Regions from separate parts of the Pseudomonas sp. HP_14 genome, predicted to be linked through region 2. Evidence: predicted binding sites of a transcription regulator. Region 2 holds the regulator's gene; each other region holds the start of a gene.
The links. Region 2 encodes FliA, which starts transcription of late flagellar genes. Its sites were predicted from a motif close to CTAAAGTTTNNNNNNNNNNNGCCGNTAA; they were not measured.

Region 1 (7,357 bases), on a different contig from region 2:
GCCGCTGTCCTGTTTCATATGGCGAGCCGTCATCCCGCCATTGGCTGTTGGCCTGACTGACATTGAGACGCTGCCCGCTTTCCAGCGTCAGTTCGTAGCGGGTGGTGCTGCCCTGGTACTGAATGTCGTGCAACAGTCCGCGGACTTCAACCTCATGGCTGGCCAACGGGCCCTCGGCGAAACGGATATGTTCCGGGCGAATCGAGAAGGGCTGGGGGCTACCACTCAATTGCGCAGCGAGATCGCCATGCAGCACATTGGAGGTGCCAACAAACTCGGCAACAAAGCACGTCGCCGGGTTCATGTACAGATTACGCGGCGTATCGACCTGTTCGATGCGGCCTTTGTTGAATACCGCAACCCGGTCTGACATCGACAGTGCCTCGGTCTGGTCGTGAGTGACGAAAATGAAGGTGATGCCCAGTTGGCGCTGGAGTTTTTTCAGTTCGCCCTGCATCTGTTCGCGAAGCTTCAGATCCAGTGCGCCAAGGGGCTCATCCAGCAGCAGAACTCGAGGACGGTTGACCAGCGCCCGAGCCAGAGCGACACGCTGGCGTTGGCCGCCCGACAACTGCACGGGCTTGCGCTCGCCATAGCCCTCCAGAGCGACCATGGCCAGAGCCTCATCGGCTTGGGCATAACGCTCGTGCCTGGCGACGCCTTTTACTTTCAGGCCATAGGCGACGTTGTCCCGCACATTCATATGGGGGAACAACGCATAGTCCTGAAACACGGTATTCACGTCGCGTTGATAGGGCGGCAAGCCCGTGGCTTCTTCACCGTGGATGCGGATCGAGCCCGTGTCAGGCTGCTCGAATCCGGCGATCAAACGCAGACACGTCGTTTTGCCTGAGCCGGAAGGCCCCAGCATGGAGAAAAATTCGCCGTCCTGAATCTCGATGCACACTTCGTCGACGGCCTTCACCTCGCCAAACTGTCGGGACACATTGCTGAAATGGACTGCGAGGGGCATGGTGGAACTCCGATGAGTGAGTGCCTTCAGAAACTTCGTCGTCGCGCAGCAAGCGGGCATTTGTAGGAGCGCGCTTGCCCGCGATTCGGTCTTTCAGCCGATGAATGTATTGCCTGTGCTGATGCCATCGCGGGCAAGCGCGCTCCTACAGGACCCTGTTTGCTGCGCGACAGCGCTGTGTCAGTTCAATGTTTGGGTTGTTACCGGCCACCCATAATCGCGATGTAGTCCTGGGTCCAGCGGCTGTAAGGGACGTACTTGCCGCCTTCGGATTGCGGCGTTTTCCAGAATGCGATGTGCTCGAATTGATCGAAACCGTTGGTCACACAGCCTTGCGGTCCGAGCAGCTCACTGGCCTTGCATGCTTCGGGTACGGCAGGCAGGGAACCGAACCATGCGGCGATGTCGCCCTGGACTTTGGGTTGCAACGACCAGTCCATCCATTTGTAGGCGCAGTTAGGGTGCTTGGCGTCGGCGTGCAACATGGTGGTATCGGCCCAGCCCGTGGCGCCTTCTTTGGGGATGGTCGAATCGACCGGTTGTTTGTCTGCTTTCAAGCCATTGACCATGTAGCCCCAGGAGCTGGAGGCTGCAACACCTTCGTTTTTCACATCACTCATTTGCACCGTCGCGTCATGCCAGTAGCGATGGATCAACGGCTGCTGTTTGCGCAGCAGGTCGAGCACCGCTGCGTATTGCACCTCGGTCAGTTGATAGGGATCAACGATGCCCAGCTCGGGCTTGGCAGACTTCAGATACAGCGCAGCGTCGGCCATATAGATTGGCCCGTCGTAAGCCTGGACCCGGCCCTTGTTGGATTTGCCATCAGGCAAGTCCTGAGCTTCGAAAACCACACTCCAGCTAACGGGTGGGACCTTGAACACTTCGGTGTTGTACATCAGTACGTTCGGGCCCCATTGGTAGGGCGTGCCGAATGTTTGTTGATCAACCACATACCAAGGACCGCCCTTGAGGCGCGGGTCGAGGTTCTTCCAGTTTGGGATAAGGTCCGGATTGATGGGTTGAACCCGCTTGCCTGCGATCAGACGTAAAGAGGCGTCGCCTGAGGCCGTCACCAGATCGTAGCCACCCTTGGTCATCAGGCTGACCATTTCATCAGACGTTGCCGCCGTTTTTACATTGACCTTGCAGCCGGTTTGTTGCTCGAACCCGGTAACCCAGTCATAAGCCTTGTCACTCTCGCCGCGCTCGATATAGCCGGGCCAGGCGACTATATCCAGTTGGCCTTCACCGTCACCGACGGTCTTGAATGTTTCGGCTGCCTGCAAGCTGGCACTGGCGATCAACGCGGTGATTGCCGCGCTCAGGAGTGCGGTGGTGTGTGCTGACATCAGAATCCCTCTTATCTAATTATGATCGGGGCAGTAATCAACAGGTGTAGCGCAACAATGACGAGGCTGCGGGGCTTATTGCTTATTAGTGTTTGGCTAATGTGCAGGAGCGCCGGTCGCGTTGCAACATCCAGAAGCACACCCGACAACAGCCCCGACACACTTCGTTTTACTCTGGCCAATACCCAACCAAACGAATAAGTCTGTGGAGGCTTTCCATGAACACGCGTGGCTTACTGGACCAACTTCTTAAATCCGGCCAGGAAATGCTGCAGAACAAGGCCGGTGGTGCAGGGCATCAGCAAGGTGGCAAAAAGTCTTCTGCCGCTGGCGGTCTTGGCAGCTTGCTGGGCGGTGCAGGTGGCGGTGGTTTGAACAGTCTGTTGTCAGGTGCGGGTGGCGGGGCATTGGCTTCAGGTGCCATGGGCTTGCTGATGGGCAGCAAGGGCGCCCGCAAAGTTGGCGGTAAAGTACTGACATATGGCGGTCTGGCGGCGTTGGGCGTGATTGCCTATAAAGCGTATGGAAATTGGCAGGCCAAGCAGGCTTCTGCACCGCAGGGCGAGCCGCAAACGATTGATCGCCTTCCCCCGGAGCAGGTCGAGGAACACAGTCAGGCCATCCTCCGTGCGCTGGTGGCAGCGGCCAAATCGGACGGTCATGTCGACGAGCGCGAGCGTGAGTTGATCGAGGGTGAGTTCACCAAGCTGACGGGTGATCAGGAATTGCAGCATTGGCTTCATGCCGAGCTTCACAAACCTCTGGACCCCGCCGAAGTCGCCCGCGCGGCCAAGACGCCTGAGATGGCGGCCGAGATGTACATCGCCAGTGTGATGCTTGTTGATGAAGAGCATTTCATGGAGCGCGCGTATCTGGACGAACTGGCCCGTCAACTCAAGTTGGCACCGGCTTTGAAGGCGGAACTGGAGATACAGGTGCGTCAGGCGCAGGTTTAATGGCTGCAAATGCGCAATTTTTTTCTGTGTTGCTAGTAGGTATTAGCGGGTTTCTGGAGCATTCACTGGCCGGCAGCGCCAGGATGCTTTTCCTGCCGAGATAGTGCGAACACCGCGAATCGAGCGTCGGGAGGCTGAGTGGAGGTGCCGTGGTGTGGGTCGCTCGGCATGGATGCCGAGAGAGCGCCGTTGGGCCATGGATGGCCCGTCGGCGCGTGCCCACACCACGGTGCCGGAGCGAAGGAACCCCTGCGAAGCAGGGGCCGGACGTCAGCTATAAATGGTTTCCCCCCTTTGCCGAAACAAAGGGGGTCGACCGTCAGGGCGAAACCAGGCGCAAGAGCACCCTCATTTAATTGAAACTGCGCGGTGCATGACGCGCGAAAAGCAGTGAAGGCTGTAAATTTTGATCCGCAACATCCAACAAAACCCCCGCATTCATTCGAATACACAAGGCCTGTAAGAAAATTCTCAAAGGTTGGCGGGAATAACCCTAATTTATCTCTGAAACAACCCCCTTAGTTCGTAAGAGGCTGGGCTATACTCAGGCCGCGTTGGGCCGTTTGTCGGTCCGCTTCTTGAACCCGGCGTGAAGTCCGGTGTTGAACTCTTGAGGGATGACCGTGAAGAACTGGACCTTACGCCAACGGATTTTGGCGAGTTTCGCCGTAATTATCGCCATCATGCTCATGATGGTTGTCGTCTCTTTTTCCCGCCTGTTGGCGATCCAGTCCAGTGAAGAGGAAGTTCGTCTGGATGCATTGCCCGGCGTTTACTACAGCACCTTGCTGCGCAGTGCGTGGGGCGAAAGTTATATCCGTACTCTGGAGCTGATTGGCGAAGGGCAAGGCCGCGAGCTGACGGCACCGGAAAAGGATCAGTTCAACGACTTCGAGGCTCGTCTTCAGCAGCAGGTCGATAACTACAAACAAACTATTTTTGATGATGCCGACAAGGCCAACTTCACTGACTTCGAGCGTCAGCGTGAGACTTACACGCGGCTGCTCAACGATGTTCATACCAATTTTCAACGTGGTGATTACGCAAAAGCCAAATCAGAGTTTTACGACCAGACGCGGCCCGTATGGTCTTTAGGGCGTAAGCAACTGAACGACATCATTGTCATCAATAAGAAAGTGGCCGATCAGGCGACCGATGAAATCGTTTCTGCCGTGACTGCTGCCAAGATCAGCATGGGTCTTTCTCTGCTCATTGCGATCATTGCCGCCACTGCATGCGGGTTGCTGCTGATGCGCTCGATCATGTCGCCGATGCAGCGCATCGTCAGCATCCTTGAAACCATGCGTACCGGCGACCTGAGCAAACGGCTCAACCTCGACCGCAAGGATGAGTTCGGTGCTGTGGAAACCGGCTTCAACGACATGATGACCGAATTGACCGGCCTGGTTTCTCAGGCGCAACGTTCTTCGGTACAGGTCACGACCTCGGTTACAGAGATCGCTGCCACCTCCCGGCAGCAACAGGCGACCGCCACTGAAACCGCTGCAACCACCACTGAAATCGGTGCTACTTCGCGGGAAATCGCAGCGACTTCCCGTGATCTGGTGCGCACCATGACTGAAGTCACCAGCGCTGCCGATCAGGCTTCTATTCTCGCGGGTTCCGGCCAGCAGGGGCTGGCGCGCATGGAAGACACCATGCATCAGGTGATGGGCGCTGCCGATCTGGTCAATGCCAAGCTGGCCATCCTTAACGAGAAGGCCGGGAACATCAATCAGGTGGTCGTCACCATCGTCAAGGTTGCCGATCAGACTAACCTGCTGTCGCTAAACGCCGCGATTGAAGCTGAAAAAGCCGGTGAGTATGGCCGTGGTTTTGCCGTGGTCGCGACCGAAGTGCGTCGCCTGGCTGACCAGACAGCCGTGGCCACCTACGATATCGAGCAGATGGTCCGTGAGATTCAGTCGGCGGTATCTGCTGGCGTGATGGGCATGGACAAGTTTTCCGAAGAAGTCCGTCGCGGCATGTTCGAAGTCACTCAAGTGGGCGAGCAACTGACGCAGATTATTCATCAGGTACAGGCGCTCGCACCTCGTGTGCTGATGGTCAACGAAGGCATGCAGGCTCAGGCCACCGGTGCCGAGCAGATCAACCAGGCGCTCGTCCAGTTGGGCGACGCCAGCAGCCAGACTGTGGAGTCCTTGCGTCAGGCCAGTTTTGCCATCGATGAGTTGAGTCAGGTGGCGGTCGGTTTGCGCAGCGGCGTCTCGCGTTTCAAAGTCTGAGTACTGGCCATGAGCGAGCTACCGGTCAGTCGCGGCAGTTCTTCGGTAGCCCCGAAGAACAAGCTGTTCCTGCTATTCCGTATTGGCGATGAACGTTATGCCCTTGAGGCGGTGGAAATCGCCGAAGTGTTGCCTCGCCTGCCTCTCAAGGTCATTGCCCAGGCTCCACACTGGGTGGCGGGCATACTGGCCCATCGTGCGCAGATGATCCCGGTCATCGACCTGGCCGCGTTGGCTTTTGGTCAGAGCGCCAAGTCACGCACCAGCACGCGACTGGTGCTGGTGCATTACCAGGTCGATGCCCTGCAACCGAAACGCTTGCTCGGGCTGATTATCGAACAAGCCACTGACATGCTGAGATGCGCGCCAGACGAGTTCATGGATTACGGACTGGACAACCCCGATGCTGCTTATCTGGGACCGGTGCGTGAGGATGCGTTGGGGCTGGTGCAGTGGATCGGTATTCAGGACCTGCTCAGTGATCAGGTGCGTAAGCTGCTTTATCCGGCGCAGCCCTCGGAGTTTGAATTCATAGGAGAGGTGCCATGAGTCGTGAGGCACGCTTCTTCAGTTTTCTCAAAGATCGCATTGGTCTGGACGTGGCTTCCATTGGCGAAGCCATCGTTGAACGTGCCATACGCCAGCGCTATCTGGCGACCAAGGCCGCAGACAGTGATGACTATTGGCATCTGCTGCAGTCTTCGATGGACGAGCAGCAGGCGCTGATTGAAGCAGTGATCGTTCCCGAAACCTGGTTTTTTCGTTATCCGGAATCCTTTGTTTCATTAGGCAACCTGGCCAAGGCTCGCATTGCCGAACTGAGCAGCGTGCGGCCGATCCGTATCCTCAGCTTGCCGTGTTCCACCGGTGAGGAGCCTTACTCGATTGCGATGGCTCTGTTTGACGCCGGTGCTCTGGCACAGCAGTTCGCGATCGACGCGATGGACATCAGCCCGATATCGATCCAGCGTGCGCAACGCGGTGTGTACGGCAAGAACTCGTTTCGCGGCGAGGACATTTCCTTTCGTGATCGCTATTTCAATGCGACCGAAGAGGGCTTTGAGCTACAGGACCGAATCCGTGAACGAATCAGTTTTCGCGCCGGGAATCTGCTCGATCCGGCGTTGATGAACCAGACCGCCTACGACTTCGTGTTCTGTCGCAACTTGCTGATCTATTTTGATCAGGCCACGCAGAAGCATGTGTTCGAAGTGCTCAAGCGCCTGACCCGCGATGACGGCATTCTGTTTATCGGACCTGCTGAAGGCAGTTTGTTAACGCGCATGGGCATGCGCTCCATAGGCATCCCTCAGACGTTCGCTTTCAGCCATTACACAGAGCCGCAAGCCGATGTCGCAACGCCTACTGCGCCCATGCCGCGCAGCGGATTGGTGCCGCCAGGCTTTACACCAAGAAGCGTGCCGCGTCCTCCACCTCGGCCGGTTACGGCGTCGCTTGTGACCCCGCAGCGTTCAAATTCGTTTGCGCCGGGAGCCAGTACTGCGGCGACCGGCAAAGACGATATTGCGACGTTGCTGGCCACCATCGCCAGTCTGGCCAATGAAGGCAAAAGCGCTGAAGCACGCGCTGCCTGTGAGCGTTTTTTGAAGAGTCACGAGCCTGTGGCGCAGGTGTTTTATTGGTTGGGGCTGCTCAGCGAGGTCGAGGGTGGCATTGCCCACGCGCAGGGTTTTTATCGCAAGGCGCTTTATTTACAACCGCAGCATCCGGAAGCACTGGCGCAACTTGCAGCGTTGCTGGCGGCTCAGGGTGACAGCGCTGGCGCACGTCGACTCAATGAGCGTGCAGCCCGCAGCGTGAACAAGCAAG
Region 2 (7,357 bases):
CGCAGGAGCTTCGTCAGCCGATGCTGGCTCAGCCAGCCGCGCCAGTGCCGCGAGCAGTTCCGGTGTAGCCGGAGTGACTTCGCTACGTTCGCGCACCTGGCTGAACATCGCGTTGACCGCATCCAGCGCTTCCAGGACCACGTCCATCAATTCCGAATCAACGCGACGCTCACCCTTACGCAGGATGTCGAAGACGTTCTCGGCGATGTGGCAGCACTCCACCAGCTCATGGAGCTGGAGGAAGCCGGCGCCCCCTTTTACAGTGTGAAAACCGCGAAAAATTGCATTGAGCAGATCTGCGTCATCCGGTCGGCTTTCCAGCTCGACCAACTGTTCAGACAACTGCTCCAGAATTTCGCCGGCCTCTACCAGAAAATCCTGAAGGATCTCTTCATCGGCGCCGAAGCTCATTGGGGTGCTCCCTAAAATTAACCGTCAACAGACCAGACTTAGAAGCCCAGGCTCGATAGCAGATCGTCTACATCGTCCTGTCCGGACACAACGTCTTCCCGTTTATCGGCATGAATCTGCGGACCTTCACCCTGTTTGAGATGTTTTTGTGGATCTTTTTCTGCGCGGATGGATTCGTCGTCATGTTCGATGCCCGCAAAGCGGTCGACATGACTGGCCATGAGCACCAGTTTGAGCAGATTGCTCTCCACTTCAGTGACCAATTGCGTGACGCGCTTGATCACTTGACCGGTAAGGTCCTGGAAGTCCTGAGCCAGCAGAATATCGTTGAGGTGGGAGGAAACCTTCTGGGTATCCTGTTCGCTGCGCGTCAAGAAACCATCGACACGCCGCGCCAGCTCACGAAACTCTTCTGCGCCGACTTCACGGCGCATGAAGCGCCCCCAGTCAGCACTCAAGGCCTTGGCCTCATCGTTCAGACTATGGATCAGCGGGGTGCTTTCCTCGACCAGATCCATGGTGCGGTTAGCTGCGTTTTCCGTAAGCCTGACAACATACGACAGGCGTTCGGTGGCATCCGTGATCTGGGACACTTCTTCAGCTTGCGGCATGTTCGGGTCAATTTGAAAATTGACGATCGCACTGTGCAGCTCGCGAGTCAGCTTGCCGATCTCTTGATAGAGACCGCGATCCCGAGCCTGGTTAAGCTCGTGGATCAATTGCACCGCGTCGCCGAAACGGCCTTTTTCAAGGCTCGTCACCAGCTCGCTAGCGTGTTTCTTCAGGGTCGCTTCAAACTCGCCCATTGACGTTTCGTTGTTCTCCATAGAGCCCTCGCGGCATACATCAGCTATTGACGCGCTCGAAGATCTTGTCGATCTTTTCTTTCAGCGCCTGAGCCGTGAATGGCTTGACGACATAACCATTGACGCCGGCCTGAGCCGCTTCAATGATCTGGTCGCGCTTGGCTTCTGCGGTCACCATCAACACCGGCAGGTGCTTGAGGCGCTCATCGGCACGTACTTTACGCAGCAGGTCGATACCGGTCATGCCAGGCATGTTCCAGTCCGTTACCAGAAAGTCAAAAGAACCGCTTTCCAGCATCGGCAACGCGGTAAGCCCGTCATCGGCTTCGGACGTGTTGGTGAAGCCCAGATCACGTAGCAGGTTTTTAATGATCCGCCGCATCGTTGAGAAGTCATCAACGATGAGGATTTTCATGTTCTTGTCCAATTCGACCTCCAAGCAGTCTTTGACGCGTTCAGCACCTGAACGCGCTGTTCAATCAATACCGGCACAGCTCACATCGGCTGTGCGAAAACGACGACGGGCTTGGTATATCAACAACTATGGAAACCGCACAGCAAATCCACGGGCTGCATTAAAGCTATTGCTTCTACAGTCCGTGGAGCGAAATACCTGTACGGCTCCAGCCTTGTCCACTGTCCCACGTAACGCTTTGCACAGCCTGCTCACACGCGACACGCCATCACCAAGGACGCATACCGCCTGTCAACGCGCTCGCCACTCTCCCAAACGCCCCCGCAAACGAGCGGCGCACTGGCTGTGTAACTGGCTGACTCGCGATTCACTGACCCCCAGGACCTCACCGATTTCCTTGAGGTTCAGCTCCTCGTCATAGTACAGCGCCAAGACCAGACGTTCACGCTCAGGCAAGTTGGCAATTGCATCTGCCAACGCAGCCTGGAAGCGTTCATCCTCCAGGTCGCGCGACGGCTCAAGCGAACCGCTTGCGCCATCCTCATGCAGCCCTTCATGTTCGCCGTCCTGTAGCAGGTCGTCAAAACTGAAGAGGCGACTGCCCAAGGTATCGTTCAAAATCCCGTAATAATCATCGAGACTCAATTGGAGTTCGGCCGCAACTTCGTGATCTTTAGCGTCGCGACCTGTTTTAGCTTCAATTGAGCGAATTGCGTCACTGACCATGCGCGTATTGCGGTGAACAGAGCGTGGCGCCCAGTCCCCTTTGCGCACTTCATCAAGCATCGCACCGCGAATACGAATCCCGGCATAAGTCTCGAAACTCGCGCCCTTGGTGCAATCGTACTTGGTGGACACTTCCAGCAAGCCGATCATGCCCGCCTGAATCAGGTCTTCGACCTGAACACTGGCTGGCAGACGCGCCAGCAAGTGGTACGCAATGCGCTTGACCAGCGGAGCATACCGCTCGATCAACTCATATTGCGAGTTTCTGGAAGCCTTGCTGTACATCTGGTAGCCGCTCGCGGTCATTGAACAGGCCCTGCGCTTGTCTGGTAAACCAGTCGCTCGACGAAGAACTCAAGATGCCCGCGAGGGTTGGCAGGCAGTGGCCAGGTATCGACCTTCTGCGCAATAGCCTTGAACGCCAGTGAGCATTTAGAGCGTGGGAAAGCTTCGTATACGGCACGTTGCTTCTGGACGGCCTTGCGAACACATTCGTCGTAAGGCACGGCGCCAACATATTGCAAGGCAACGTCAAGGAAACGGTCGGTCACCTTGGTCAGCTTGGCAAACAGGTTGCGACCTTCCTGCGGACTCTGGGCCATGTTGGCCAGAACCCGGAAACGGTTCATGCCGTAGTCGCGATTGAGCAGCTTGATCAGCGCGTAGGCGTCGGTGATCGAAGTAGGCTCGTCACAGACCACCAGCAACACTTCCTGAGCAGCGCGGACGAAGCTGACCACTGACTCGCCAATCCCGGCTGCGGTGTCAATCACCAGCACATCCAGATTGTCGCCAATGTCGCTGAACGCCTGGATCAGGCCGGCATGTTGCGCCGGGCTCAGATGAACCATGCTCTGGGTGCCGGAAGCGGCAGGCACGATTCGAATCCCGCCCGGACCTTGCAACAAAACGTCGCGAAGCTCACAACGGCCCTCGATCACATCAGCAAGGGTGCGTTTAGGCGTCAGGCCAAGAAGGACATCGACATTCGCCAGGCCAAGGTCGGCGTCCAGCAGCATGACGCGCCGGCCGAGCTCGGCCAAGGCCAGCGAAAGATTCACTGACACGTTAGTCTTACCGACGCCACCCTTGCCGCCGGTCACCGCGATCACCTGTACGGGATGCATGCTGCCCATGTTATTTCTTTACCTTGTCTTGCGTAGACCGTAGCCAGATTGCGGGCGACACGCTCAGTGAAGAGCCATGCCGGGCAGACCATCGATGCAGGTAACGTCCAATAGTTCGCTTCACTTAACCGACCCGTTTGTTGGGGTTGTGGTAAAGGTCGGCGAACATGTCCGCCATGGCCTCTTCGCTTGGCTCTTCTTGCATCTGCACATTGACCGCACGCGACACCAGTTGGTGCCTGCGAGGCAGGTGAAGATCATCAGGAATTCGTGGGCCATCAGTCAGATAGGCCACTGGCAGCTCATGACTGATCGCAAGGCTGAGCACCTCACCCAGGCTGGCAGTTTCGTCCAGCTTGGTCAGGATGCATCCCGCCAGACCACAGCGCTTGTAGCTGTGATAGGCCGCAGTGAGCACCTGTTTCTGGCTGGTGGTTGCCAGTACCAGATAATTACGAGACTTGATGCCGCGCCCTGCCAGACTTTCCAGCTGCATGCGCAACGCCGGATCACTGGCTTGCAGGCCGGCGGTATCGATCAACACGACACGCTTGCGCAGCAGCGGATCAAGCGCCTGCGCCAGCGACTGGCCAGGATCGACATGAGTCACCGGCACATTGAGGATGCGACCCAATGTCTTGAGTTGCTCCTGAGCACCGATACGGAAACTGTCCATGCTGACCAAAGCGATATTCTGTGCGCCGTACTTGAGTACGTAGCGCGCCGCCAGCTTGGCGAGCGTGGTGGTCTTGCCCATGCCGGCAGGGCCGACCATGGCAATCACACCACCCTCTTCCAGCGGCTCCACGTCAGGCACTTCAATCATGCGCGCCAGGTGCGCCAAGAGCATACGCCAAGCCTGACGCGGCTCGTCGATATCAGGGATCATTTCCAGCAGGTCGCGCGACAGCGGGCCGGACAAGCCGACACGTTGCAGACGGCGCCACAGATTGGCCTGTGCCGGACGGCTGCCTTGCAACTGGTTCCATGCCAGGGAGCCAAGCTGGACTTCCAGCAGCTCGCGCAGGCCGTTCAATTCAAAACGCATCGAGTCGTAACCGCGCTGATTACCTGCTGGCGCAGCCGGTGCGGCCTGTGGCTGCACAAAGGGACGCGGCGGCTCTTCCAGAGTCGGCTCGATGTGAGTGTCAGCGGCGCTCAATGGCAAACCGGCAAACAACTGGCGATTGGTCGCGCCGTCGCTGTCACCACGATTGTTCAGTTCTGCCTGAGCCGAGACGATGCGCGACTGGGTTTTGCGCAACTCGTCCTCAAGCTCGATATTCGGGACGCGAGGCGCCAGCGCGGACAGCTTGTAATCCAGGGCAGCAGTCAGCTCGACGCCACCGGCAATTCGCCGGTTGCCGATGATGGCCGCTTCAGCGCCCAGCTCATCACGAACCAGTTTCATGGCTTGACGCATATCGGCGGCGAAAAATCGCTTAACTTGCATGACTCACTACCTCAGCCGTTAGGCCCGACAGTCGCTACGATGGTTACTTGCTTGTTGTCAGGAATTTCCTGATACGCCAACACGTGCATATTCGGTACAGCCAGCCGCCCAAACCGCGACAGCATCGCCCGAACCGGGCCGGCTACCAGCAGAATCACTGGCAAGCCTTGCATCTCCTGACGCTGGGCGGCATCGATCAGCGAACGCTGAAGTTTCTCTGCCATGCTCGGCTCGAGAAGAACGCCTTCTTCCTGACCCTGACCAGCCTTCTGCAGACTATTGAGCAATATCTGTTCCAACCTTGGCTCCAGCGTGATAACTGGTAGCTCCGGCTCAATGCCTACAATGCTTTGCACGATGGCGCGACTCAAACCGACCCGAACAGCAGCCACCAATGCGGCGGTATCTTGACTCCGTTGAGCGTTGTTGGCGATAGCCTCGGCAATCGTCCGGATATCCCGAACCGGTACCTGTTCAGACAGCAACGCCTGCAATACCTTGAGCAACGCCGACAACGAAAGGATGCCCGGTACCAGCTCCTCAGCGAGTTTAGGCGAGCCTTTAGCCAGCAATTGCATCAATTGCTGCACTTCTTCATGGCCAATCAGCTCGTGCGAGTGCTTGTAGAGAATCTGGTTAAGGTGGGTCGCGACCACGGTACTGGCATCAACCACGGTATATCCAAGCGACTGAGCCTGACTGCGCTGGCTGATTTCAATCCAGACAGCTTCCAGACCAAACGCCGGGTCCTTGGCGGTAATACCATTGAGCGATCCGAAGACCTGGCCAGGGTTAATCGCCAGTTCGCGGTCCGGATAAATCTCTGCTTCTGCCAACGTGACGCCCATTAGCGTCAAACGATAGGCACTTGGCGCCAGGTCCAGGTTGTCGCGAATATGGACGGTCGGCATCAGGAAGCCCAACTCCTGGGAAAGCTTCTTACGCACGCCTTTGATTCGCGCCAAGAGCTGACCACCCTGATTGCGGTCCACGAGCGGAATCAGGCGATAGCCTACTTCTAGACCGATCATGTCGATAGGCGTCACGTCATCCCAGCCCAGCTCTTTTGAGTCCTGCGCACGGGTTGGCGACGGCAACATCTCTTGCTGACGTTTGACCTCCTCCAGCGCCATGACCTTGACCCTGTCCTCTTTCTTCCACAGAACGTAAGCGATGCCGCAAGCAACAAGGCCAAGGCTGATGAAAGAAAAATGCGGCATGCCTGGCACCAGGCCCATCACAATCATGATCGCGCCCGATACACCCAATGCTTTCCACGAGGTGAACATCTGACGGTTGATCATCTTGCCCATTTCTTCCGAACCGGAAGCACGGGTCACCATGATTGCTGCGGCGGTGGACAACAGCAGTGATGGCAATTGCGCCACCAAACCGTCACCGATGGTCAGCAGCGTGTAAATCCTGCCAGCGTCGGCGAAGGTCATGCCGTGCTGCAGCATGCCAACCAGCATGCCGCCGATGAGGTTGATAAACAGGATCAGCAAACCAGCGATGGCGTCACCACGAACAAACTTGCTCGCACCGTCCATGGAACCGTAGAACTCGGCCTCCTGGGCCACCTCAAGACGGCGACGCTTGGCTTCAGGTTGATCAATCAGGCCGGCGTTCAAATCGGCATCGATTGCCATTTGCTTACCGGGCATCGCGTCCAGAGTGAAACGCGCGCTTACCTCGGAGATACGCCCGGCACCTTTGGTGATTACCACGAAGTTGATGATCATCAGAATGGCGAAAACCACGATACCGACAACGTAGTTACCACCAATCACCACCTCACCAAAGGCCTGAATCACCTTACCGGCAGCGGCATGACCGTCCTGACCATGAAGCATCACCACGCGGGTAGAGGCTACGTTGAGCGCGAGACGCAACAGCGTGGCAACCAGCAGAATGGTCGGGAATACCGAAAAATCGAGTGGGCGCAGCGCGTATACGCAGACCAGCAGGACCACGATGGACAACGCAATGTTGAACGTAAAGAACACGTCCAGCAGGAACGGCGGGATGGGCAACATCATCATTGCCATCATGACCAACAGCAACAACGGGACGCCCAGCTGGCCACGGCCCAGGCCTGCCAGATTGCTGCGTGCGCTACTGATTAACTGAGAGCGATCCACCGATTGTTCACCTGCGCACTAAATCAAAACTTTGACGCCGATGGCGACCTGACATGACCTATTGCAAGAAGCTTTCCAACTGTTGAATCGGTGATGAAATAGAGGGCGGGGTCTGTAAGAAAGTGTGAGGCTGCGTGGTTGTGTGGTGGCGATCGACGTTCAGCAGTCGCAGCCATGCGTCGCTCGTGCGCGCCTGCACAGTCAGATGCTTGCCGCATGACGTCGAAGACGGAATGGTCGCGCCTGCAGAAAACGCATTTCAAATCAGAAGGATAGTA
Region 3 (7,357 bases), on a different contig from region 2:
TGCGTATCGGTTTGGTGGGTTATGGCAAGGGCGGCCGTTACTTTCATGCACCGTTTATCGCCAGTCTGCCGGATGCAACCTTCGTGGGTGTCGTCACTCGTTCCCCCGAGCGTCGACAAGAGCTCGCTCAGGATCACCCCGACGCGCAGGCCTTTGACACGTTGGCCGATATGGTCGCCGCGGGTGTCGACGCGGTGGCGATTTCTACGCCCATGGCTTCCAGGCCTGCGCTGATTCGGGAGGCTATCGAGTTGGGCGTGGCGGTGGTCAGCGACAAGCCCTTCGCCGCCGATGCTGCACAGGCTTGTGCCCTGGTCGAGGCTGCGGAGCGCAAGGGGGTCATGCTCAGCGTTTATCAGAACCGGCGTTGGGATTCGGATTTCCTGACGGTGCGAAAGTTAATCGGCGACGGGGTGTTGGGCGAGGTTTCCCGCTTCGAGTCCCGCGTTGAACGCTATTCGCCTAAATCTGTGGGCAAGGCTGCGGGTGGAGGCATGTTGCGTGACCTGGGCAGTCATCTGGTGGATCAGGCTCTGGTGCTGTTCGGGCCGGTGGCAAGGGTCTATGCCGAGTTGAGTTTTTCAGCCCCGGATCAGCCTTTCGATCATCAGTTTTTTGTTTCTTTGACGCATGAAAATGGCGTCGTTTCGCATCTGTGGGGCAGTTGTCTGCAGAACGCTGCGGGGCCTCGGTTCCGGGTCAGTGGCTCCAAGGGTTGTTATACGGTTAAAGGGCTGGATTGTCAGGAGGACGCCGCGCTTGCGGGGCTGACGCCGAGGTCGGAAGGCGAGCAGTGGGGCGTGGAGGAAAAGCACCGCTGGGGTTGGTTGGCACAGGGGGAGCTGCGTCAGCAGGTGCCCACTGAGCGTGGGTACTGGCCGGAGTTTTACCGCCAGTTGCAGGCCGCCTTGGCGGGTGACGGCGATAATCCGGTCAACCCGCATGATGCGATTGATTCGGCGAGGGTACTTGACGCTGCACGCCTAAGTGCCCTTGAGGGGCAGGTCGTGGTGCTATAGTTCTCAGCTTGATGCCTGCTTAATGGCGAATGGCTTTACCTTTGGGGGCGTTGGCGCTTATATTCGGAAATCTTCTGGGCAGTGGCCTCCATTCCGGTGGCCGCCGTTCGCACGAGCTGGGTACGACGCTGTCGAATCGCTGCCAAAGGGCCAATCCGGGCCCTTTTTGCTGTGCCGGATTAATGATGGGCGGTGACCGCTGACGTTTATTTGTCGGCTAATTGGCGCTTGTTTAGCAAATGAGTTGCCGACTGCCCAAGGCGGCCTTAGACTGCCGCCCCTCGTAAATTGAGTGCCAGGTGGCGCTTGGAGACTATGGCGCTTTTACGGCAACGCAGAGCCGCTCCTTAATTCGCCTTAATGCACGTTTTTTTTATAGAGAAATCAATGACAAAGGAAAAGTTGCTGGCCATGCCGGCCGATGACTACATGAATGCCGAACAGCATGCTTTCTTCGTCGAGCTGTTGCAGGGTATGAAGGTTGAAATCCACGAGCGTATCGAGCAGAGCCGCATTGCTATCGAGAGCCTGGATACGCCTGCCGATCCCGCCGATGCCGCTTCAGTTGAAGAAGAGCGTCACTGGCTGGTGAATGTGATCGATCGTGATCAACGTATGCTCCCTCAGTTGGAAATGGCGTTGACGCGCATTGCCGACGACAGCTTTGGCTGGTGTGACGACAGCGGTGAGCCTATCGGTCTCAAGCGTCTGTTGATCAGCCCGACCACCAAGTATTGCATCGAAGCGCAAGAGCGCCACGAGCAGATCGACAAGCATCAGCGTCAAGCCTGATCAAACAGGGCAGGCGGGACCATACATCGGGTCCCGCCGCCTGTTTCTCCTCCTCTGATTCACGGCCTCCCTGGCCAGCCATGGAATCACAGGATCCATTGCGTTAAACCCTGTCTCGCCAGTTCACTTTTGTTCGCAGCCGTTTGATGCTCCGTCTTGATTGCTCCGGCCCCGAGATATAGCCATCTGCTTTCCTGTTGCATTACAACTAACGATTCATGGCGAAAAGCCTTTATCTGGCGTCTAATGCAAACAAAATAATGATAAGCATGACGGGGTATCGCACATGGTCGCAAATGGAGCTGTGGTCACTACAACGCGTGAGATCCCGCCCGGGAAAGCGAAGGCCGTCTCACGATCTGCGTGGTGGGTGCCTGTCTTGCAGAGTGTTGCGTTGGCATGCCTGTTGATTGCCATGGGTTTTGTAGAGATTTCCGTATACCTGGCGGTCCCTCTCGCCCTGGTGTTTATTTGGCTACCGCGCTTTTTCTCCGGCGTCTCTGTGGCTGATGTCGAGCAAGACCCGCGTGCTGAAATCAACCGTCTGACTCGTGATTTGTCGCGCTCGACCAGTCATAACGCGCTGTCGGCCGCTGGCGTTGCGTTCTCTGTCAAGCAACTGGCCAGCAAGCTGCAGTCACAGTTGGGCGCTGCGGAAAAGATTGTTTCCAGCGCTGATGTCATGATTGCGACCGAACAGCAGACAGCTCAACTCAGCCAGTTGGCGCTTGCTGCGTCCGTTGAGACCCGGCAGAGCAGCGACGCTGGCCGAAGCGTGCTGGGCGATTCCATTACGCGTATGCACTCGCTCAGCAAGCGAGCGGTGGGCAGCCGCCAGTTGATCGAGGAACTCAGCCAGCGCAGTGAGGACATTCAGCGCGTTACGCTGGTTATTCAGTCAATCGCCAGCCAGACCAATCTGCTCGCGCTTAACGCCGCCATTGAGGCGGCCCGGGCTGGTGAGCACGGCCGCGGGTTCGCCGTAGTTGCTGATGAAGTACGTGGGCTGGCCGGGCGAACCGCGAGCGCGACCGAGGAGGTCGGGCAAATGGTGGCCGATATTCAGCAGCGTACAGATCAGGTCGTTGAGCAGATTCGCCAGTTGTCATCTGACCTGGACGACGGAGTCGATCAGGTCGAGCTCACCGGGCAGCATCTGGAGAACATCGCCCGGCTGGCCGCCGGAGTCGAGTCTCAGGTGGGCGAGATTGCTCAGGGCGCAGAAACCAATCAGCAGCAATTGTCCGCCCTGTTCGTTGCGGTGCAGCAGATGCGTAGCGATCTGGCGGTGAGTGACGAGCAGACGCGAAAACTGGCTGATGCAGCGGTGCAGATGGAAGGGCAGGCCGAGACTATCAGTGAGAGGCTGGCTGAGGTCGGTCTGGATGATTATCACCAGCGTGTCTATGACCTGGCCCGTGAGGGGGCGAGTCAGATCGCGGCTAGGTTCGAGGCTGATATCGACGAAAACCGGATCACGCTGGAAGATTTGTTCGACCGCACTTATCAACCGGTTCCCAATACTCGGCCTGCGAAATTTCAAACACGTTTCGACCGGTACACCGATCAGGTTCTGCCTGGCATCCAGGAGCCCATACTGGCCCGCCATGATGGTCTGGTATTTGTCATCGCCTGTACGCCTCAGGGCTACGTGCCTACTCATAACAAGGCCTTCAGCCAGCCGATGACCGGTGATGTACTGGTGGACACGGTGCACAGCCGCAGTAAGCGCAAATTCGATGATCGCACAGGCATCCGCTGTGGCAGCCACCAGCAGGCGGTGTTGTTGCAGACCTACACCCGTGACACTGGCGAGCTGATGCATGATCTGTCGGTACCGGTCATGGTCAAGGGCCGTCACTGGGGTGGACTGCGTTTGGGATACAAACCGCAAGGTGTGTGATCCACGCGTGCCTGATAAAGAAGAGCCAAGTCCTCGGGCCGATAAGAACAAGAAGTCTCTATCGGATGCGGATTCAGGAATTATTGTAAGGGTTTATTGTTTTCTGCCTTAAATGATGTAGGGCTTTTCTGAAAGTTATGTAACTGAGTTGACTAAGCTCTATCTGCGCGCAAGCTGTTTATATCAAGTTGTTCAATTGATTTAAACGCAGCTTGAGTATTGGCTGCGCCAACAGGTGGATAGGGAATGAAAAATACAAGGAATGTATTAACTGCGCAGGATGCGTCCAGTGTCTCGACATTAGGCGTGACGGTGCGTGTCGGGCTGTTCTTTGACGGCACGGGCAATAATCGAAGCAATAGCCAGATCGGCGCCGATTGTCGATCAATGGCTGAAGTCACGGGGGGCAAACATATTGCCGAATGCGGCGGACGGCACAGTGATCCGGCCAGTAGCTACAGTAATGATTTAAGTAACATTGCCAAGTTGGCTGACCTTTATAGCAGTCGTCCTGTGGCGAGCAATCTAGGGGACGGCTTGAAAGTGTATTGGCCGATTTATATAAGTGGTATAGGCACCTTGTCAGGCGGGCGTGATTCGGTTTGGCCAGGTCAGAGTTTTGGGCGCGGCAGGACCGGCGTTATTGCCAAAGTGGAGCGAGGTGTGGAGAAGCTGGGTGCGCTTTTGGCGTCATTCTCGCAGCATAATCCCGGCTGCTCCATCAGCGGGCTGGAGCTGGATGTTTTTGGTTTCAGTCGGGGGGCTGCCGCAGCCCGGCATTTTGCCAACGAAGTGCTCAAGCAGGAAAAAGGTACGCTGGAGCCGATGCTCAAGCGTCGTAGCGTGCCGTTGGCGCCTTGCTTTTCCTGGCAAAACGGTAGCATCAAAATAAAGATGATCGGGCTGTTTGACACGGTTGCCGCCGTGGGCGGCATTCGGGATATGGGGAATCTGGCGGATGCAAGTAACGACAAAGTGAACCTCTATCTACCGCCTGGCTGTGCCGAGCAGGTACTGCATCTGGTGGCTCGCGACGAAGAAAGGCGTAACTTTGCGCTTAACAGCGTCATGCCTGATTGGCCGATGGAAATTGTGCTGCCGGGTGCCCATTCGGATGTTGGCGGGGGGTATCATCCGCAAATGCTTGAGCGGGTGCTGCTGACACGTCCACTCTGGAGTTTCGTTGGTAGCGACATTCCAAAGGAGTCGACTCAGGCCTGGCAGCAGGCGCACGCAGACATGAAAGGTATGGATCAAGCTGTATTGGTCGACCCCCGCGACCCTGAGGCTGGGCTGTCGATAACCTGCAAGGAGCGGCTGACCAAAGCCGGATACAACAAAGGTGGAGGCAAAGCGGTAATGGCCGCGGTGTGCTTGCAGCGTCAGGTTTTCGGACATCTTGCCAGGGTTCATCTGCGTGTCATGCATGCTCTGGCCTGCGATTACGGTGTTCCCTTCAATCCGGTTCCGGCTTCTCTGGATTTCATGATCCTTCCCGAGCTGCAAGGCATTGCACACAAGCTGATCGCTTACGCGCGCGGGGCTGCTTATTCGCTTGATGCCAGTGAGGAGCAAATGTTGCGCCATCGCTACATACATCGTTCTGCGCATTGGGATGCGTTGATCGATAGCCGTCACAAGTTCAACGATGCGCTTTTCGTGCATGCGCCCCAAAGCGGTGGTCGAGTGCGTTATCCAAATCAGGAGGGACGAGGCTAGTCACAGGAATTAAAGCCTCGCTTGTGCAGCGGCTCCGGATCCCCGGAGCTGCTGTTCTGGAAGCTATTTAGCGGTGTGAAGCAGGGCGTTCAGCTCATCCACAATCGGAGCCCAATCGTCATCCAGCAACAATATTTCCTTGAGGAACTTGCCTTGCTGAGGTGTCCAGAACTCTGCTTCAGACACCTTTACGTCATCAGGCAGTGGGCCATGCTCATCAACAAAGGCGTCGATGCTTTCCTGGTCCGAATCCAGTCCCAGTTGTTCAAACAGGGTGGCTAGCGTAGGTATATCCAGTTCCATGTCATCTCCTCGGCGGGCTTGACCCGATCTACGGTTGCACGCTTGATGCTGCGTAAAGCATCTGAGCGCTTCCATGACCCAAGAGTTCGAACTAATAGCGCTAGGCGTTCAATGCGCCTGCATCGACTGCGTTTTTCAGCTCTTGGGCTGATTCTTGAGCTGCCGTCGCCGCGAGGTCTGCAGTTTTGAACCAGCGGTCTTTTTCCACCTGGTGGTAAGAGATAACGTTCGAAGCCTGCTTGGCACGCATGACAATCACAGCTTGAAACTCACCTTCTACTTCTCTGGATTCGCCCCAGATGAAAAACTCGCCAATATCAAATTCAGTCACTTATTACCTTCCCGTGGATGACGACTCGCTTCTGACTGGACACATAGATGTCGGGCCAGATGTCTTGATGTGGCCGAGTATGGCATTTGTTGACGCTCACGGGCGGCATTTAGTCGCGGGGAGTGGGAGACCAGTGTCAGCTGGCGAGAAGACAAGAGTAGGAAATGGTGTTGTCCGTACGGTATATCGTGCGACTCATGTTGTCTGAATTGACTACATATGCCGATATGTACAAAACGGATATAGGCGGCAGGCGTCAGCACCCGGTAGAATCACTCCATTGCCGGCGCTGATTGCGCTTTCGGTATCGTCGACGTTCTCTGCACAAGCACCCCGCGCCTCGGGTTGGCGGTGTAATGTGGCTGCCATTGCCACATGAGAACGCAAGGGAACTGCCCGTCTGATGCGCTGTAAACAGCTAGCGGTAGCTTTTTCTGACCGTCCGGGCATGTCCGGGCGGAATCATTTCCACGTTGGGGGTTTTAACTTTGGCAGTAAGCAATCTGGAGACACACGCGCTGTTCGTGCTTGGTGATCTGCGGGCGAAGTTGGTAAAACAGTTCCAGTCCCGTTTCGTGTATGTCTGTGAGCAGTCGGCTGAAGGCATTTACATTGCTGAAATCGATACTGAGACGGCATTGGTGGTTGACGACAAACCTCGTCTGGAACTCAAAGTCGGCGATCATTTTCGCGCAGCGGTATTGCCCAGCCGCGAAGGCGGCAAGTTGGAAATCAAGTTCCGCGAAATCAAAATGACGGTCTACGGTCTGGGCGAGTATGCCTATGTCGATATCCCTGAAGGACACGGCATCGTGTTCAAGGAAGGTCAGGGCGTCATGATGGTTTTTGCAGCCCATGAGCAGCTGCAGGGTGGTCTGACCAAAACGCTGAAGACCGCAACCACCAAAGCCGCTAAGTGGCGTAAAGGCGAACTGACGTTCAAAGCGAGCGAGTAAAGCTCCGGCAGCTGTTCAGCTGCCGCTGGAGTCACCGTGTCGACCACCGCTGCTGACTTCCGGAGGCACGTCGTCCCCTGCCATTCGCTTGCGAAAAAGGCCGGTGCGGGCGAGCAGCAGGGTGGTGACCGGAACGGTAATTGCCAGCAGCACGGGGATCAGCCAGGCGTGGATGACCGGCTCTGATTTGAGTGCCGAGAAGTACACGATCGAGGCCAGTGCTACGCACCAGGCGCCCAGTGTTGAAGCCAGCGCAGGGGGATGCATGCGCTGGAAGAAGTCCTTCATGCGAAGCAACCCCATTGCTCCGGTCAGCGCGAACAGGCTGCTGGCA
Region 4 (7,357 bases), on a different contig from region 2:
TGTTACTGTTGAACAAATTCGACCTGATCAACGAACAGAACGCCCCGGCGCTTAATGCGTTGCTGGAGGTTTACCGGACGCTGGGTTATCCGGTGCTGGAGGTTTCTGCGCATCACGGCGACGGCATGCAGCAATTGCAGGCTCAGCTGGACGGGCATATCAGCGTCTTCGTGGGTCAGTCCGGCGTGGGCAAGTCATCGCTGGTCAACAGCTTGCTGCCGGAGGTCGAAACCCGTGTGGGCCCGCTGTCCGAGTTGTCTGGACAAGGTACGCACACCACGACCACCGCCCGTCTGTTTCACTTCCCTCGTGGCGGCGACCTGATCGACTCACCGGGTATCCGTGAATTCGGTCTGGGCCATGTCAGTCGTGCGGATGTTGAAGCTGGTTTCATCGAGTTCAACGAGCTGATCGGCACCTGCCGCTTCCGCGACTGCAAGCACGACCGTGAACCTGGCTGTGCATTGCTGATTGCACTGGAAGAAGGCCGCGTGCAACAACAACGCATGAACAGCTACCGCTCGATCATCGCCAGCTTGCCGGAAAGCAGTTATTGATTTGAAGCTACAAGCTAGCCGCTTCGCCTGGCAATTTACAGGTTGAACAAAAAAGCCCGGACTCTCACGAGTCCGGGCTTTTTACTTGCAGCTTTAGGCTTGCAGCTTGCGGCTGAACCTTAGTTCTTGGTCTCATCCAGCTTCAACGTGCCGTCTTCGAACAGGTTCAGCTTCTGGCGCAACTCACGTGGCTGGGCATATGCCTGCGGGTCAGCTGGCTGTCCGTTCGACGCACCGGGCGCTGCGCCCGGAGCAGGGGTCGGCGTTTTTGGTGCTGAATCCCCGGCGCCGCTGTTCTGGCTGCCTTCCATGCGCTGCAACGCTTTCTTGGTCATGACCACGATGTCGATGCGGCGGTTGACCGGGTTGAGCGGCAGGTTGCGGTCATACAGCAGCGATGACGCATAACCCACCACGCGCGCCACTTGACCTTCAGGGTAAGTACCTGCCACCAGAGCGCGTCGCGCTGCGTTGGCGCGGTTGGCCGAAAGCTCCCAGTTACCGAACTCGCCATTGCCTGCATACGGTTTGGCGTCGGTATGACCACTCACACTGATCTTGTTCGGCACTGCTTTGATGGTGTCAGCCATGGCCAGCAGAATGTCTTCGAAATACGGCTTCAGTCGCGCACTGCCCAGATCGAACATCGGACGGTTATCCGCGTCGGTGATCTGGATCCGCAGACCATCCTGAGTAATCTCGAAATGGATCTGATCCTTGAATTTCTGCAGTTCAGGGTTCTCGTTGACCTTGTTCTGCAGTTCTTGAAGCAGCAGTTCCAGGCGCTCCTGCTCTACCTCTTCCGCTTTTGCTTCAGCTGTCTCGGCTTCGATTGGCACCGTGTCCGGCGTCGGCGTGTTCTTGATTTCCGGGTTCAGGGTCTGGTCAGGGGACATTTCCGGCGAGCCGCCCAAATCAATTACATAGGGCGAGCCACTTTCCGAGAACCCGACCGGGTCCTTGAAGTAACCGGCAATAGCGACCAACTGCTCCGGGGTCGCCGAAGACATCAGCCACAACACCAGAAAGAAAGCCATCATGGCCGTGGCAAAGTCGGCGAACGCAATCTTCCATGCGCCGCCGTGGTGCCCGCCCTCATAGCGCTTGACGCGCTTGATGATTATCGGCTGATTATTTTCCATGACTCAGCGACCGCGAACCGCTTGTTCCAGCTCACTGAAGCTGGGCCGATGCGCTGGATAGAGAACCTTGCGACCGAACTCGACGGCCAGCGAAGGTGGCATGCCGGAAGCCGAAGCGACCAGCGAAGCCTTGATGGATTCGTAAACGTTCAGTTCTTCCTTGGCGTCGTGAGCCAGGGATGTTGCCAGCGGGCCGAAGAAACCGTAAGCCGCCAGAATACCGAAGAAGGTACCCACCAGTGCCGCACCTACGTGGTTACCGATCGCTGCCTTGTCACCATCGCCCAACGAAGCCATGGTCACAACAATACCCAGTACCGCCGCCACGATACCGAAACCGGGCATACCGTCAGCAATACCGGTAATGGCGTGGGAAGGATGACCCAGCTCTTCCTTGATGCTTTGCAGCTCCATATCGAACAGGCCTTCCAGTTCGTGAGGAGCCATGTTGCCCGACGACATGATGCGCAGGTAGTCACAGATGTAAGCCGTCATGCGCTCGTCTTTGAGCACGCCGGGATACTTGGCAAAAATCGGACTGGCTGCCGCATCTTCGATATCCCCTTCAATCGCCATCATGCCTTCACGACGACTCTTGTTGAGAATTTCGTACACCAGACCCAGTACTTCAAGATAAAACGCGTGGGTGAAGCGAGTGCCGAACATCTTCAGCGACTTCTTCATCACGTGCATGGTCATGTAGCCAGGGTTGGCCTGCAAAAACGCGCCAAATGCCGCACCACCGATGATCAACACCTCGAAAGGCTGGATCAGCGCGGCAATTTTGCCGTGTGAAAGGACGTATCCCGCAAGCACGCTCGCGAAAACGACGATGATGCCGATAATTTTAGCCATAGGTAGAAAGTACTTACTGAGTCGGGTTCAGGGACATGTGCGGAAGTTCTTGAAACTCTTCTTCTACTTATCGGCATATGTGAGCCAGACTATAGCCAGATAAATCGAAAAGCCAGTTGACCGGTGAACGGGGGCCCTGACACAGGGGTCTTACCCATTGATTTCGCAGTGTCCACTGCCTAAATTTTCAGTCGCACGGGCCTTGATGCATGCCTCCAGAAACGTCGTCACAGCTTCCCGTTCCGAACACGCTTGATGCGTGGATCAAACAGTTGGACAGCATTGCGTTGCCAGTGCCTCTCGCCAGTCACAGCAAAGTCCGCAGCGCGCTGAACGATAGTCGCCGCTCGCTGCGGGACATCGCCGACATGATGCAGGACAGCCCGGCCCTGGTCCTGAGCGTGATGCGCGAAGCCAATAGCAACGGTACCGGCCTGACCGAACCTGCTGAAAGCCTGGAAGTGGCAATAACTCGCCTGGGTCTGGCGCGCACCGAAGTGCTGCTTAATCGACTGCCCGCGCTGGAGAACGAAAAAATCCCGGTGACTTTTCGGCAATTACTGCTGATCAGCCAACACGCCACACAGCAGGCCAACGGTCTGTTTGCCAGCCGTCTTGCTCGCCTGTGGCAAGACATCCACCTCGGTAGTTTGTTGTTTCTGGCGCCGCTGTGGCCGATAGCCCTGGCGCACCCGAAATTGCTGGATGAGTGGGAACTGCGGGTGATCCATAAAGGCGAATCATCACGCACGGTGGAGAAAGCGCTGTTTGGTGTCAGCCTGCTGGAACTGTGCATGGAGCTGGCAACCTTATGGCGCCTGCCGTTGTGGGTCACTCAAGGTTACAAATTACTGATCAGCGAGCGACGCCAACTGGTCAAAGCGCTGCATGTGGCCCGGGCTAACGATGACCCGCTACAGCAACAGCAACTGATGGACGCCGATCCGAACCTGCGGCGCTGGTTCAACCAGCCGGCCAACACGGTTCTGCTGGGCAATGGCCTTGCACTCTCGGCTCAACAGGCCTGGGACAGCCCGCACTGCCTGCGCTGGGAATTACTGTGCAGCCTGTATCTACAACAAACTATGGACAGTGTGCAGCAGCAGGCCCACCAGAACGCCGCCAGCAGCGCTCGCAACCATAACGACCCTGTCCTGTGGCACCCGGCCGAAGCCCTTATCTGGCCGTGGGCGACCCGCCGGATTCACAGCAAACTGCAGGCGGCCCCACCACCCTCCCCCGATGCCCTGCAAAACTGGCGCAAGCAATGTGCCGAGCTGCTTGCTACACCGAGCCCCTTCAGCAACGCCATGCACTTGACCACAACGGCAAGGGACGCGCTGGTTTCCTGCGGCATGGAGCGGGTGATGCTGCTGATGGCAGACAAGACCGGTACCGTCCTGCGTGTTCACCAGATCGCAGGGCTGCGAAATGAGGCGGCGTCTCTCGCGCTCTCTATAAAGGAAAGCACTGTGTTGCAGCGTTTGTTGGCACAACCAACTCAATTACGCATGACACCTGCCAACATCGAGCAGTTCTCGGCGTTATTGCCGGGCAACCTGCGCGCTCTGTTTCCCGGTAAACACTGGCTGATTCGATCCCTGAGCAGTAACAACAAGGTGTTGATGCTGGTCGTGGCCGATCAGGGCGGCGGGCAGTTTTCGGAAACCTCAGTGCAGGGTTTCGGCAAAACCTGCCAGTGCATTGAACGGGCGCTGACGAGCTTTAGTGGTCGCAAAGCCTGACAGCTGGGCTACAATTCGCCTCTTTTTTCGAATTGGAGGCTGCACATGTCCGTCTTCTCTGACTTGCCGCTGGTCATTGAGCCAAGCGACCTGAAGGATCGTCTGGATGCCCCGGAACTGATTCTGGTGGACCTGACCAGCAGTGCCCGCTATGACGCAGGGCACATACCCGGAGCGCGCTTCGTTGATCCGAAACGCACTCAGTTGGGCCAGCCTCCAGCACCCGGTCTGCTCCCCTCCAAAACCGATCTGCAAGCACTGTTCGGCGAGTTGGGGCACAACGCCAATGCGGTGTATGTGGTCTACGATGACGAAGGCGGCGGCTGGGCCGGTCGGTTTATTTGGTTACTGGATGTGATTGGTCACAGCCAATACCACTACATCGACGGTGGCCTGCTGGCCTGGCAAGCGGATGGTCTGCCTTTATCCACGGATGTTCCAGCCTCGGCAGGGGCGCCTGTTGAACTGCAGTTGCACGATGAACCTACCGCCACCCGCGAGTATCTGCAAAGTCGCCTGGGTGCTGCTGATCTGGCAATCTGGGACGCTCGCGGGCCGCTTGAATACTCCGGCGAAAAAGTCGTCGCCGCCAAAGGTGGACACATCCCCGGCGCGATCAATTTCGAGTGGACCGCAGGCATGGACAAGTCACGCGACCTGCGCATCCGTGAAGACATCGCAGAGATCCTCGACAGCCTGGGGATTACCGCAGACAAAGAAATCATTACCCACTGCCAGACACACCACCGCTCAGGTTTCACGTACCTGGTGGCCAAAGCACTGGGTTACCCTCGTGTCAAAGGCTATGCCGGTTCTTGGGGCGAATGGGGCAACCACCCCGATACGCCGGTTGAACGCTAAAAACTTGCCCACTTTAAGCATTACATTCAGGAATTTTGATGAAAGAGCGTCTGTTTATCCTCAGCCAGTACCTGCTTCCGCACCACTTGCTGTCGCGTCTGGCTGGCTGCGTTGCCGAGTGCCGCGTACGCTGGTTCAAGAATGCCTTCACCGCATGGTTCGCCCGTCGCTATCAGGTGAACATGACGGAAGCGCAGGTCGAGGACTTGAGCGCCTATGAACACTTCAATGCCTTCTTCACCCGCGCCCTGAAACCCGGCGCACGCCCGCTTGATGAAACACCCGGCGCCATATTGAGCCCGGCAGACGGCGCAATCAGCCAATTGGGCCGTATCGAGCAGGGCCGTATTTTCCAGGCCAAAGGCCATAGCTTCAGCGTACTGGAATTGCTTGGCGGTGACCCTGCCCTGTCGGCGCCCTTCATGGGTGGCGAGTTTGCGACCGTTTACCTGTCGCCCAAGGACTACCACCGCGTGCACATGCCGCTCGCCGGTACCTTGCGTGAAATGGTGTACGTGCCTGGCCGGATCTTCTCGGTGAACCAGACCACAGCCGAAAACGTTCCTGAGCTGTTCGCCCGTAACGAGCGCGTCGTCTGCGTCTTCGACACCGAACGCGGACCGATGGCTGTGGTGCTGGTTGGCGCAATGATCGTTGCTTCCGTCGAAACGGTCTGGGCCGGGTTGGTGACACCGCCTAAGCGCGAACTGAAGACTTTCCGCTACGACGAAGCCGCACGTGCGCCAATCCATCTGGAGAAAGGTGCAGAAATGGGTCGCTTCAAACTGGGCTCTACCGCCATCGTGCTGTTTGGCCCGAACCAGGTGAAGTGGGCCGAGCAACTCACTGCCATGACGCCGGTGCGCATGGGTCAGGCTCTGGCAGTACCTGTCGAGGCCTGAAGAAAGCAAATGGTGGCACTATGTGCCACTATTGCTGTCAGTACCGGAGGATTTCGGTGCTGCGACGGCAGGCCGATACTGCTAGAGTTCTAGCACCGGCGCTGTAGGAAACTTCGCATTTTGTTGATGTAGATTTCGGCTCCCGTGCGGGGTAGCTGGTAGTACTGCATTGACCAAAAGCCGCCGTTCGGGCCAGAGTGGGTAGTTGGAGTTAGCCTGTCACATGAGTAATTTGAGCCTTCCTGTGTTGTTGCGCGTGCCTGCGCCAACGCAGTCGAGCCTGACATTCTGTGAAGCGACGCCCAAGGATCTCAAGCGGTGGATCTCCACGCTGCCCAAAGCAAACCTCGGTGAAACCGCCCGTCAGCTCTACCAGGCGCTTGCCGAGCTCAACCAACTGCTCACGCCCAGCGACAATCGCCTGCAACTGCTTGAGCTGCTGCGCCCCGAAGTGCATTTCGTCTGCAAGCACCTGGAACGCCACTTCCTCAATCAGGCCGTCGTGCTCGACGAACGTCCACGCAAGGTCGCCAACCTTTGCCAGGCACTGCAAAACCACTTGGCGGTCGGCTACAAACTGATCATCGAACGTGTCAGCTCACGGCTCAATAAAGACCGGATTCCGCTGCTCGCCACTGCACTGCAACGTGCCCTGCAGTGCCTGAACGGCCCGCTGATTCGCGCCAATCAATTGTATTGTCCCGTGCAGGAGGGTCTTTGGCTTGAGCTGCACAAGATCTATCAAATTGCCTGCGAACACCAATTGCAAAATATGCAGGTCGCGGATGAACAGGCCAGTCACGCCCGCGCGCTGACGGTGGAACAGACCTACATCATTGCGCTGCTGATGGGGTGCTCACGCTGCAACCAGATGCGCCAGCTCAATATTGGCCGCCTTGCTGATGTGTTGGATGCCTGGAGCCCGTTTGTCCGCTTGCAATCACCGGTAGACGAAAACAGCCTCTACGCACTTTCAGCCAGACAGGACAAACCGCCGCTCTACAAGTCGTTGTTTCCGGAGGATCAGTACCCTACTTTGCTGGGCCTTAACACCCAGGCATTGGCAGCCATGATAAGCCGCTATCTGGAAACCCCTATAGATCAGCGAGCGCAATCGCCACTGTTGGTCCCTCAGGGCTTTACCCCCGACCTGCTTGAGCATCTGGCTGCCGCATGGGGTGATGTTGCAGAGAGAACCTTTCAGCGCACGCCCGGCCAAGGCACCCTGAGCCTGTGCATCGGCATGAGTGCCCTGCATTACTATCTGGGCGGTAAACGCTCTTTCAGTGACATGC

Region 1: a site for FliA is predicted at 3,820-3,847, ahead of ACYASS_RS16170 (methyl-accepting chemotaxis protein). Genes of this name have one in related genera too.
Region 3: a site for FliA is predicted at 2,020-2,047, ahead of ACYASS_RS03885 (methyl-accepting chemotaxis protein). Genes of this name have one in related genera too.
Region 4: a site for FliA is predicted at 2,622-2,649, ahead of motA (flagellar motor stator protein MotA). Genes of this name have one in related genera too.

The regions. Positions count from the first base shown of each region.
Region 1 is NZ_JBTOQI010000022.1:312,039-319,395, forward strand. It holds gene ACYASS_RS16155 (ABC transporter ATP-binding protein) at 1-973, opposite strand, end outside; gene ydcS (putative ABC transporter substrate-binding protein YdcS) at 1,174-2,325, opposite strand; gene ACYASS_RS16165 (tellurite resistance TerB family protein) at 2,544-3,281, shown strand; gene ACYASS_RS16170 (methyl-accepting chemotaxis protein) at 3,905-5,527, shown strand; gene ACYASS_RS16175 (chemotaxis protein CheW) at 5,537-6,076, shown strand; gene ACYASS_RS16180 (CheR family methyltransferase) at 6,073-7,357, shown strand, end outside.
Region 2 is NZ_JBTOQI010000033.1:47,133-54,489, forward strand. It holds gene ACYASS_RS17885 (chemotaxis protein CheA) at 1-411, opposite strand, end outside; gene ACYASS_RS17890 (protein phosphatase CheZ) at 450-1,238, opposite strand; gene ACYASS_RS17895 (chemotaxis response regulator CheY) at 1,258-1,632, opposite strand; gene fliA (RNA polymerase sigma factor FliA) at 1,924-2,664, opposite strand; gene fleN (flagellar synthesis regulator FleN) at 2,661-3,494, opposite strand; gene flhF (flagellar biosynthesis protein FlhF) at 3,610-4,938, opposite strand; gene flhA (flagellar biosynthesis protein FlhA) at 4,950-7,079, opposite strand.
Region 3 is NZ_JBTOQI010000003.1:155,384-162,740, forward strand. It holds gene ACYASS_RS03875 (Gfo/Idh/MocA family protein) at 1-1,019, shown strand, start outside; gene ACYASS_RS03880 (TraR/DksA family transcriptional regulator) at 1,407-1,811, shown strand; gene ACYASS_RS03885 (methyl-accepting chemotaxis protein) at 2,098-3,714, shown strand; gene ACYASS_RS03890 (T6SS phospholipase effector Tle1-like catalytic domain-containing protein) at 3,961-5,433, shown strand; gene ACYASS_RS03895 (DUF2789 family protein) at 5,497-5,736, opposite strand; gene ACYASS_RS03900 (hypothetical protein) at 5,837-6,067, opposite strand; gene ACYASS_RS03905 (hypothetical protein) at 6,556-7,023, shown strand; gene ACYASS_RS03910 (Na+/H+ antiporter subunit G) at 7,039-7,357, opposite strand, start outside.
Region 4 is NZ_JBTOQI010000042.1:218,889-226,245, reverse strand. It holds gene rsgA (small ribosomal subunit biogenesis GTPase RsgA) at 1-557, shown strand, start outside; gene motB (flagellar motor protein MotB) at 677-1,699, opposite strand; gene motA (flagellar motor stator protein MotA) at 1,703-2,554, opposite strand; gene ACYASS_RS21465 (HDOD domain-containing protein) at 2,764-4,299, shown strand; gene rhdA (thiosulfate sulfurtransferase) at 4,345-5,160, shown strand; gene asd (archaetidylserine decarboxylase) at 5,193-6,062, shown strand; gene ACYASS_RS21450 (molecular chaperone) at 6,286-7,357, shown strand, end outside.